2 regions of the Brevibacillus sp. BD137 genome follow, and region 2 is predicted to be linked to the other one. Evidence: a T-box and tRNA genes for the amino acid it is inferred to sense, from the RefSeq annotation. Region 2 holds a T-box; the other holds one or more tRNA genes.
What was found. The T-box of region 2 lies ahead of ileS (isoleucine--tRNA ligase). A T-box ahead of a tRNA ligase gene usually reads a tRNA of that ligase, here a tRNA-Ile.
Positions count from the first base shown of each region.

Region 1 (5,903 bases), 240 kb from region 2:
CCCACTGGTTGAAGTATCAGAATTGGAATCTTTCACTTCTACAAGTCTCCCAATTAAGTCAACACGTTTCTTTTGTTCTTCTGCCTTCTCAATAACTCACTGCCTAATTGCCTCATAATCTTTTTTAGGCTTTTCTGGTTTTGGATGGAATGGAACTAATCCTAAACTTGACTCTTTTACATTCGTTGCGTATTTTCTACCATTTTTCCATAAGAAATAGCGTATATAAACTCTAAAAAATTACTGTATTGCTTATCAACAGTTGCCTCAAGACCGCCTTTAGTTAATACCTTCTGACTTTCTTTGAATAATGGATCACTTTTTTCAATTGGCTTTGTGCGAGGCTCTAGCCCATCCCAATCCCAATTAATTGGAAATGAAATCATCCTCTCTCCAGACAACTATATGCTGTTCAAATCACCGTTTTATTCAATTCTTTACTGCCCCTCTTAGTCACCTTTGAAGATAAACCAACTTTCAAACCTTTTCACCACATCATTGGCTAACGCAAGGTCAAACTCTAAAAATCTATTGAAGAGAGGCACTCTTGCAAATTCTATTAAGTCCGATTCAACCATTTCTAGCTTTGCAATAAACTCCACATAATCAAAATCAATATAGTACAGTTCATTCTTGTCTACATCTTCTTCATTAGAATCATCCGACCAAACACGCACTATATTATCAGCGAATTCCATTCTTGGTGTTGGATTATGACCCATCCAAGGGCTTTTCCTGTTAATAACACTATCTAGCACATCTCTCCAAGCCTCTAGACCAGAACAACAACTCGGAGGAATTATCCTATCATTGCTTTCGAAATAGATTCCTCCTCCAATTACTACATCTGATTCATCAAACATTCGCTTTAACACTTCATGAGGTGTACCCTTAATGTCTATATTGTTATATCCCAAAAGCATCGCAATAAACAAATCAACTTCATCACTAGTAGTTTGACCTGTTAACTTGACATATTCAGTATAAGCCACATCCGTATTCAACCAATCAGGCATCTGATAATAAGGCTCTTTTATAACTGCAACAACTAAAGGGTAATCCATGCAACACTCTCCCTAATTAAAACTTCATTTTATTGTTTCTTTCTTTTAAAAACTGTAATGACGTCCCTTGAAACACCTTGTGTTTGGCTTGTATCGAAACAAGAAACTAGTTCCCATCCTTCATTGCCCATCTTATTTAGGATTCCATCAAATCCTTCAGCGTTCAATTTTCCTCCGAAGAATCCACCTGTTTGAAACTTGAGAGTTTTATATTCCCATTTTTCCACAATACTCACCCCAATGTTGAATTACGATCAAAACCATCTTTTATACGAATCCAGCACTTCTAATTATACCAAATATTTCTATACCATTCGAACCATTACCGCGACTGTAGCTGGGTGTTTTTAGGTCAGTTTTACTGTTTCACGATATAGTATTTACTCTTCATTTTATGGACACTGTTCACGAGCTATATGGACTGTCACACAACCAATACAAAAGGACATTAACCCAACAAAGTTAGTATCCTTTTGTATTGAGATAAAAATGGCATGACTCCCCCCTATACTTAAAGGAAAAAGAATGGGTGGAAAGACAACTTAGAATTAATAACATCAAACAGGTAATGACCCCGAAACTTACTAACTTTAAAGGACTGATATTATTGGAGACTGGTTTTGTCAAATAGGACAAGCAAAGGGATTCTTGGTACTACGAAGCAACATTAGAAGTAGATGAGAATGGGGAGAGGACAAGAAAGAAGAAGAGATTTAAAACCAAGAAAGAAGCTCAACAAGCATTGGCAGATTTACTAGCTTACTGATTGGCTTGATTCAAACAGATCAGCGTTGAGAAAGTACATGGAAAAGTTATAGCGACTGGGTACGTGTTTGCATATCATTCCCGCATTGGGCGATCTAGAAATATCAAAAATTTCACCTCAACGTGTTGAGAAATTCATGTTGGATCTTGATAAAAATAATATGCTGGTTCAACAATGCAAAAAATATACACCATCATAAAAGTCTCTCTTAATAAAGCTGAACGTTGGCAGATGGTATCAAAAAACGTTGTTGCTCTTGTTGATCAGGGCATAAAACAACAAAAAACCCTTATTGGATAAGGGTTTTTACTATCAATTCATATGGTGATCCGGACTGGGTTCGAACCAGCGACCCCCACCCTGTCAAGATGGTGCTCTCCCAACTGAGCTACCGGATCATGGGATATATGTGTGATCGTTTAATGGTGGGCCCTGTAGGACTCGAACCTACGACCAATCGGTTATGAGCCGACCGCTCTGACCAACTGAGCTAAGGGCCCGAATCGTATCGGACGTCGATCACATTTATTACTATACAGCATCGTAAAATGGATTTCAAGAGGAAATGAATAATTTCTTGTAAAAATTTTCACTCGTACCAAAAGAACACTAAGAAACCCAGTGAAATCAGGCTTGTTTTCCCCTTGTAAAAAGCCATTCCCCACCGCTGCTGCCCACATCCCCCCTACAAAACAGGGAGATCACCTACCTGATCGCATCACTTCTTACATGGCTGCATCAAGCATATGAGCTTCACCAGTGGAGAATTGACTCTGCCAGACAAAAAAGATCCAATAAAGCTAACAAGAACAAACAAGATAATTAGGTAACGATTGAAGCAAACACCCTCATCCCAAACCTAACCCGCCTGCTCCGTCCCTTTCGCTTTCGCCTCGACACGCAGCTCGGCTTTCTATTGCTTCGACGCCTCACTTCGTGCCAACTCGGCCTCCTGCTCATCTCTCATCCGATGGGCCATGCGGCTAGACGCATTAGCTGCCACACTCGCCACGAGGTCGTCCAAAAACGTGTGAACACGTCCCTCTCCCGACTTGGTATCCAGCCTTTTAATCACCCCGACCTTGTGCTTATCCAAATGCCCAAAGGTGGTCACTGCGATACTTCCATATCCAAATACGGAGCCTAGCGCCAATGTTTCGTCGCATCCGAATAGTCCTTCATCTGACGCAATGATGGATTGGAGCGGCTCGGACAAGAGGCCTTTCTCTGCTAACGTATCCAACTCAACGCCAACCAGGATGGCGTGCTGCATTTCTCTTTTTTCCAAGACCGCTTTTACGCTCTCGATGCACTGCGCCATTGTGAGATCTGGATGGTAAGGCGACTGCATGAGATAGACGATCTCTGCGATATCATCCAACGTCACTCCGCGTTCTGCCAAACGTGCGAGAGCAGCGTTTCTGACTTCGATGCTGTGTACTTGCTTCTTCATATAAGAGACAACCCCTTCCACAAATCGAGTGAAGTCGTTTCCTACCATAGTATCACACACGAACCAAATTGCGACAATCTTTCGCCCAAAGCCGGACTCTGCACCCAAACTATTGGGCATGCCCGCTCGCTCCTGTATAATAATGAACAGGAATATCCCAATAAGGAGGACAACGCAGTGGCCCTTGAGGAAATCATCTTGGAAAGCCGGCATTTGGGGACGCCGGAAAAGCTGATTGTCTACACACCCCAACGCTACTCGCCACTCTACTCGTATCCAGTCCTCTACGTACAGGACGGGGAAGATTACTTGGCGATGGGTAGAATGGCTTCTTTGCTGGATCAATTAAATGGGGACAAAGAATTGCCTGATATCATCGCTGTCTTTCTCCCTGTCGAGAAAAGCAAACGGAACGACCGTTATCATCCGGATGGCAAGGAGCACATGGCCTACCGCCGCTTCCTCGCTGAAGAAGTCGTGAGCTATGTCGATACGCATTACTCCACACATCCTTTGGGAAACGCACGAACACTTCTTGGCGAATCTTTGGGCGGGGTTGTCTCTCTGTTCACTGCGCTTAACTATCCACATACGTTTGGACAAGTTGCCTGCCAGTCGATTGCCATGGACGCAAAACTAAATCGTTTGGTAGCTGACGCTGACTTTTCCGTTCCGCAAACCATTTATATGGAAATCGGGACGGAGGAAACGGAAGTAAGCACGGGGCGTGGCACATTGAATCTTCTTGCGGCCAATGAGGAACTGCGCGAGATTTTGGGCACGAAAAAAGCCACCCTCATTTATGAAACGTTTGAGGGTGACCATACGTGGGGCCACTGGCAGCGCAATCTACCGCGTATGCTAAAGACGCTTTACGGGTAAACTTACCGTGGCTGTTCTTCTTGTGGGCCTTCATCCTTGATCGTCGATACGAGAGCCTCTTCGAATTCTCCTTTTCGTATCGCAGTCAAGATCGTGAAGGTCAGCACAGACAGTAGAAGCAGGACGAGAAAAATGAATGTGATCATCATAGCCGTATGCATGCCATGCGGCACCTCCTTGCACTACACAGTCTTTCCTTTGGCACAAGGAATATACGGACCCACGCTTAACATTACACAAATGAAGAATTTTCTGTTAAAATAATATCTTGTAGAGCATGATAGATAGTAAGGAGGAGTGGTTCTGATGATGTACAGTATCGTAATATTCCCATCTAGCAAGGTGCAAGAAGTAGCCAACTCTTACCGGAAACGTTATGACCCGGGCTATGCTTTGGTTCCTCCGTATATCCGTTTGAAGGAAGCCTTTGAGCTGGACGAAGCCAAGCTGCCTGAGCTGGTGAGCCATCTGGAGCAGGTTGCCTCCTCTACTGACAGCTTTTCGGCTCATTTCCATCGGGTATCTTCTTTCCACCCTACCACCAACGTGATCTATTTGGCTGTGCAAAACAAAGAACCATTTAACGAACTGCATCAAAAGATTGCCAATCAGTGTGTGAATGAAAAAGAAACCTACGCATACGTACCGCATCTGACCATCGGGCGCGACCTGTCCGACGATGAGCTGCGTGATGTAACCGGTCAACTAAGCATGGCAAAAATTGACCTGAACAGCGAAATTGATCGCTTCCACTTGGTTTATCAGCTTGAGGATGGCATCTGGAGCGTTTACCAGACTTTCCTTCTCAAAAAATAAACACCCTATCCTCAACCACCAACCCTCCCTGCGTATCCATCGTAGGGAGGGATATTTTCTAAAAAAGGACGAATACCGATGAACCTGCAAACCTACCAGATCCAAAGAGTCACCACGGAACAAGAATTGGCGGATGCCCTGTCGGTACGACGAATCGTTTTCATCGAGGAACAGGAAGTACCAGAAGAATTGGAAATCGATGAGCATGACACCCTTGATGGCGGGACGATTCATTTTGTGGCCTACCGCGATGGAAAGCCAGTGGGCGCTAGCCGTATCCGCACCTACGCACCTGGAGTGGGAAAAATCGAACGGGTGGCGGTTGCCAAAACAGAACGAGGCACCGGGCTGGGCCGCCAAATCATGCTTGAGATGGAAGAACTGTCCAAGCAACACGGGTATGACAGCCTGAAGCTGAATGCACAGACGCAAGCCCAACGGTTTTATGAAAAGCTCGGCTATGAACCTTTTGGCGACTTATTTGACGATGCAGGTATCGAGCATATTGCGATGGTCAAATCCATTCGCGAATAAGAGAAGCTGCGTGTAGCTCCATTCCCTCATTCAGAAAAACAACCTCGTTTTCGCTATGATCAGCATGCGAAACAAGGTTGTTTTTCATTTGCCCGAGAGAAAAGAATTATTTCACCAGCGGTTTCCGGATGGCCTCAATGACGCGATCAAAAGAGTCAGCACCGTAGCCCTCTGTTACTTTCTGTGTGGCCAATGTTAGCAATGGCATCAACCACTCAACAGGGATTCCCTGTTCCTTGCTGGCATGGATGATGTGTTCAAGTCCTAGTTTGTTCGTATTCAAATTGGATACATCTGTCGTGAAGTTTCCTTCATCACGTGCACGTGCGGCAACCGGATCTGTTAAGAGCGGGGCAATCAAGTGATTTACCCAGTTGGTTGCGTATGG
Region 1 covers NZ_JAOTNO010000001.1:674,043-679,945, forward strand. Annotated here, with positions in the region: gene ODZ53_RS03275 (hypothetical protein) at 177-386, opposite strand; gene ODZ53_RS03280 (hypothetical protein) at 450-1,064, opposite strand; gene ODZ53_RS03285 (DUF4177 domain-containing protein) at 1,094-1,291, opposite strand; partial or broken gene ODZ53_RS03290 (Arm DNA-binding domain-containing protein) at 1,723-1,830, shown strand; tRNA gene ODZ53_RS03295 (tRNA-Val) at 2,153-2,228, opposite strand; tRNA gene ODZ53_RS03300 (tRNA-Ile) at 2,254-2,330, opposite strand; gene ODZ53_RS03305 (phosphatidylglycerophosphatase A family protein) at 2,744-3,283, opposite strand; gene ODZ53_RS03310 (alpha/beta hydrolase) at 3,461-4,165, shown strand; gene ODZ53_RS03315 (hypothetical protein) at 4,168-4,326, opposite strand; gene ODZ53_RS03320 (YjcG family protein) at 4,472-4,981, shown strand; gene ODZ53_RS03325 (GNAT family N-acetyltransferase) at 5,060-5,515, shown strand; gene ODZ53_RS03330 (NAD(P)-dependent oxidoreductase) at 5,622-5,903, opposite strand, start outside.
Region 1: it encodes a tRNA-Ile, which carries the amino acid that the T-box ahead of ileS (isoleucine--tRNA ligase) is inferred to sense. The anticodon was not compared.

Region 2 (5,903 bases):
GCGCTCAATTTGCAGGTCTGCGATCGCTACCTGATCACGAATAGTCATCCTTGCCCTCTCGCTCTGCTTGCTCTCCCTCATAATCGTCATAGGAGAGGAAGTTTCCTTTCCCTTCTCCTTTTCTCATGTACTCCTCATATGTCCCGCTTCTCATAAAATGCACACTGTCCGGTCCGTGATAGCCCTCAATATCGGTATAACCGATCTCCTCTACGGCTTCTACAAAACCATCCGGCTCATTGCTCTCGATATACATTTCGTCGTAATCCGTTTTGTCGGGTCCCTGGTACGAAAAAGGCGTGCTGGATGTCCCCCATGACTCGACAATTTGCCAAGCATCCTCACCGTCGAATCCGTTCTGTCCTTCCTTTTCATCTAAAGACGTACGTCCGAATGGTGGCTGCAAAAACTCCTCTTCAATCGGACGCGACTCATTGACTATTGGCGCTGGTGCGTGCTCCTTGCACGTTTGTGACTGTGGCAATGCTTCCAGTCGCTCCACAGGTATTTGCTCTCCACAGACGGTACACAGGCCGTAGGTGCCTTCCTCCATACGCTGTAGCGCTTGATCAATCTCTTTTAACGTCTCACGATCGAGACTGTCTAGAGCCAAATCTTTTTCCCGTTCAAACATCTCGCTGCCGATATCTGCCGGATGATTATCGTACATGGAGAACTCCTGCAAAGAGGTTGTCATCGGTTCTCTCATGCCATAATGGTCCTGTACGCGGTCTTCCAGTTCTTTTTTCTGTTCCAGCAGCTTTTCCCGGAAGCTGGCCACCATCTTTTGGTCCACGCTGTACACCACCTTTGTTTGGTTTCCTCAACAGGTAGTATGTCTTGGTCCCGAAGGAAATATGACCAGCAAAACGGCCATGACTTTTTGTTGGTCCGCATGCGCCATATCTACCTTTTTGAAAAACATCGAGATGTTTTTCACCGCAAAAAACCTGCCACCCCCAAAGGGAATGACAGGTTGATCAACGGATTTTATTCTGTTACATGTGCGTAATGTTGTTCGACGACATCAGCACAACGTACGCAGAGCGACGCGTGCGACTCGCGAGTGCCAACATCAGGTTTTACTACGCGGCAACGCTCGCATTTTCCACCGTCTGCGGCAGAGACCACAGCAGCAATTCCTTCGAGTTGTACTGCTTCTGCCGGAGCAGACCCGCTGTGTACATCCACGTGAGCCACGATGAACAGGTCAGCGAGATCGTCCATTGCTGCCAATGTTTTCGCAACTTCTTCCGTTTGTGGGTACAGAGCCAGCTTCGCATCAACCGAGTTACCGAACACCTTGTTGCGGCGCGCTTCTTCCATGGCTTTGAGAACCTCGTCACGGATCGCCAGGAACGCATCCCATTTGCTCTCTGCTTCTGCTGCAAAGCTGAGATGTTGTTCGTCGCCTACTGGCATGTCTGTCAACTGCACACTCTTCTCTTCCACACCTGGAATGAACGCCCACACCTCGTCGGCTGTATGCGGCAAGAGTGGAGCAACCAGCTTCACCAGACTGAGCAAGCAATCGTACATCACTGTCTGTGCAGCACGTCGTTTCAGACTGTCTGGTGCTTCTACATACAGGCGATCCTTGCAAATATCCAGATAGAATGCGGACAAATCAATTACGCAGAAGTTATGAACCGCATGGAAAACGGTATGGAACTGATATTCATCGTACGCTTTGCGTGTACGCTTCGCGACTTTTGCCGCTTTCGCCAGAACATAACGATCCAGCTCTCCCAGCTCTTCGTACGCTACGCGGTCTGTTGCTGGATTAAATCCATCAAGGTTACCCAACAGGAAGCGGAACGTATTGCGGATTTTGCGGTACACCTCAGCGATCTGGTTCAGAATCGCATCGGAAATGCGCACATCAGCCTGATAATCAACAGAAGCTACCCACAGACGCAAGATATCTGCACCCATCTTGTCAATAACTTGTTGTGGTACGATGACGTTACCAAGGGATTTGGACATTTTGCGTCCTTCTCCATCCAATGCAAAGCCGTGGCTCAGGACGGATTTGTAAGGAGCTGTGCCATACACGGCAACCCCTGTTGAGAGAGAAGAGTTAAACCAGCCACGATACTGGTCAGAGCCTTCCAGATACATGTCAGCTGGCCAAGCAATGCCTCTTTCGCGCAAAACAGCCTGGTGGCTGGAGCCGGAGTCGAACCAAACGTCCATAATATCCGTTTCTTTGCGGAAATCGTTGCAATCGCATTTGGTGCAAGAAAGCCCTTCTGGAACGAGCTCATTTGCTTCACGGGAGAACCATACTTTCGATCCTTCTTTGCGGAACAGATCAGCAACATGGTTGATCGTCGTGTCGTTAATGATCGGTTCGTTACATGCTTTGCAATAGAAGATTGGAATCGGTACACCCCAGACACGCTGACGGGAAATGCACCAGTCGCCACGATCCGCAATCATGTTAGCCAGACGAGTTTCTCCCCAATGCGGAATCCATTTTACATTTTTAATCGCTTCGAGCATTTGCGTACGGAATCCGTCGATCGATGCGAACCATTGCTCTGTCGCGCGATAAATAACCGGTTTTTTCGTACGCCAGTCATGTGGGTAAGAGTGCGTGAAGAAACTGAGCTTCAAGAGTGCTCCGTTTTCTTTCAGCTTTTCGGTAATCACTTTGTTGGCATCTTCATAGAATAGACCTTCAAAGCCTGGTGCTTCATTGGTCATTTTACCTTCGTGATCTACCGGGCAAAGGACACCCAAATTGTATTTTTGACCAACGTTAAAGTCATCTTCCCCGTGTCCTGGAGCAGTATGAACGCAACCAGTACCTGCATCCAGGGTTACGTGCTCGCCCAGAATGAGTGGAGACTTGCGATCGTAGAACGGATGCTGCGTTTCTACACCTTCCAGTTCTTGACCTTTAAAGGTCGCAAGAATCTCTACGCCTTCCCAGCCAATTTCTTTGCTCGCAGCTTCAATCAGACCGTTGGCTACCAGGAATTTGCGGCCATCTACCTTCACGACGTTGTACTCGAGTTCAGGGTGCAAGCTGATCGCGAGGTTTGCTGGCAATGTCCACGGAGTCGTTGTCCAGATCACAACACCTGTTTCTGTGTCCAGCTTGCCTTTTCCATCTGCTACTTGGAAGCTGACGTAAATGGAAGGAGAACGCTTGTCTTTGTATTCGATTTCTGCATCAGCCAGAGCCGTCTCAGAAGACGGAGACCAGTATACGCAGCGCAGACCCTTGTAAATATAACCCTTCTTCGCCATTTCACCGAATACGCGAATTTGGTTGGCTTCATACTCAGGCAGGAGTGTAACATAAGGGTTTTCCCAATCTCCGCGAACGCCCAGACGCTTGAATTGGTCGCGTTGCTTGTCGATATAGGACCAAGCATATTCTTCACAGCGCTGGCGGAAATCGTTCACTTCGATGCTACGACGATCCAGCCCTTGTGCATTGATAATCGCTTGCTCAATCGGCAAACCATGTGTATCCCAGCCTGGGATGTACGGCGCATAAAAGCCTGCCATGGATTTATAGCGAACGATGAAGTCCTTGAGGATTTTGTTCAGTGCGTGACCAATATGAATGTCTCCATTCGCATATGGAGGGCCATCATGCAAGACAAAAGACGGGCGGTCTTTTGTACGATCCAACACTTGTTGGTAAATATTTTGCTCTTCCCATACCGCTTGCATCTGTGGCTCGCGGCTTGGCAAATTGCCACGCATAGGGAAATCGGTTTTTGGTAGCGCTAAAGTTTTGCTGTAATCCATGGCCTGATTCACTCCTTAAATAAATAAAAGCCTTCACTCATCCCCTAAAAGGGACGAGAGAAAGCTCCCGTGGTACCACCCTGATTGAACAAACCCGTACGACAAAAAAGCCTGCATCGGATTCGTTCCACTTCACTCATTCGTAACGGGAATGACGCGCTCACTTACTCACCTGTGCAACCATCAAGGTTCTACGGTTTTCGGATATTGAACTCCCGGGTGATTTTCTGCGAAAGCAACTGGCCGGGTTTTCACCTTTTCCCGACTCTCTAGGCAGTGCTGGCTCACGTACTCTTCCCGTTCATCGTCTATGATTTGTGATTTATTTCAAAAAAGTTGTCTTTCATTATAATACCATCATTGCTCGAACGTCAATGATTTATTCAACTGTTACAGGAGAATCAACCTGTGGCTGTTCGATGCTGTCCCAGTCGCCATTCTCCAACATTTCCAGTTGCGCTTCCAAAAGCGTCCGAAAGCGCATACGGTAAACCGAAGCACGTTTTTTTAATTCTTCGATTTCGATTGCGATTTTGCGCGACTTCGCCAATGCTTCATTGACGATTCGGTCTGCATTTTTCTCCGCTTCTTTTAGGATGAGCTGCGCTTCCTTGCGGGCATTCGACTTCACATCCTCTGCTGTCTCCTGCGCTACCAGAATCGACTTGCTCAAATTTTCTTCCAAACTCTTATAGTAATCTACGCGCTCATTTAGAATGGCTACGCGCTCTTCCTGTTCTTTTTTCTCTTTTATCAAGAGCTCAAAATCTTTGATCACCTGATCGAGAAATTCGTTCACTTCGTCAATGTTATACCCACGAAAGCCTGTGCTGAATTCCTTATTGTGTATATCCAACGGCGTTAATGGCACATGAACCCCCCACTTTTCCCGATAATTCGTCTCTAATCATTTCGACAGGATTAGCAGTGTTTCCTGCCGTATTTTACAATTTTTTGCGCCTTGGTCCATCTTATGTAACCAGTCCGACAATCATTCGAATTCGTCCGCTACGCGTTGGACCTGCTACCTCAAGAATTTTGAACCGACCATAGCCTGCAAGAGATACCATATCCCCCATCTGGAGTTGATATGACGGGTCTTCGATTACTTTCCAGTTGATTTTTACTTTTCCCGCTCGAATTGGCACCAGGGCTTTTGCACGAGACATATTGTGTACTTCTCCGATGATCGCGTCAATTCGACCTGATGGGACGGTGATTGTTTTTTCTACAAACTTGGGTGCAGGAGGTGTGAAAGCCTCCCATGCTACCTGCTCAAACTGAACAGATGTCCGGTGAATTTGTGTCACCTGCCCACAGACAAAATCAGCAACTTCCTCTGCTACAATCGCATAGCTGCCCGCTGAATCTGTCAGCATATCTCCGAATTTCTCCCGCTTCATCCCGACACCCAGTATCGCCCCCATCACATCTCGATGCTCCAGCACATGAAAGCGCTGATCTGCCTTGATTGCCAATAAGGTAAGGCGATAATCATCAGGTTCGACCGGGAGGTACTCCGGATGGATGATAATACGAACTCGCTCGGCACCTTCGTATCCTCCATATGGAGAAACCTTCACATCTCTTACTTGTGAGGATAGACTCTGAAAAATCAGCAATTGCCTCGGGTCTACAAAATCAGTAAGGCGCATGGCCTGCTTCCGCTCTACTTGCGTCAGCATTTCCAGCGCCCGTTCAACAAAGGGACGTTCTTCTTTTGAAAAATGGTCAAATATGCTCATCGTTTCACTCGCCTAGAACATGATTTGTTTCAAAATGGCGTACAGGCCGGATTGGGCAAAGCGCAGGGCAATCAATGCGACAATCGGGGAGATATCGATGAAGCCGAGCGGTGGGATAAACCGGCGAAATGGCGCCAAATAAGGCTCAACCAGTCTTTCCAGTAACTGTCCAATGCCTGTACCTCTCATTTGAGGAACCCATGACATCAAAATGTAAGCAATAATCATGTATTGATATACCGTAAAGGCAAAATCTATAATATCTACGATAACTTTCATTAGCTCACCCTTTTACATTCGTCTTAAATGGCTACTCTTCCAGCACACTGGAGATCGTACCCTGAATATCTACATGGTCAGGTGTGCACACGAAGATCGTGTCTCCGACCT
Region 2 covers NZ_JAOTNO010000001.1:434,195-440,097, forward strand. Annotated here, with positions in the region: gene ODZ53_RS02340 (mandelate racemase/muconate lactonizing enzyme family protein) at 1-48, opposite strand, end outside; gene ODZ53_RS02345 (TraR/DksA C4-type zinc finger protein) at 35-808, opposite strand; gene ileS (isoleucine--tRNA ligase) at 991-3,768, opposite strand; T-box leader at 3,815-4,082, opposite strand; gene ODZ53_RS02355 (DivIVA domain-containing protein) at 4,148-4,639, opposite strand; gene ODZ53_RS02360 (YlmH family RNA-binding protein) at 4,740-5,513, opposite strand; gene ODZ53_RS02365 (YggT family protein) at 5,526-5,792, opposite strand; gene ODZ53_RS02370 (cell division protein SepF) at 5,824-5,903, opposite strand, start outside.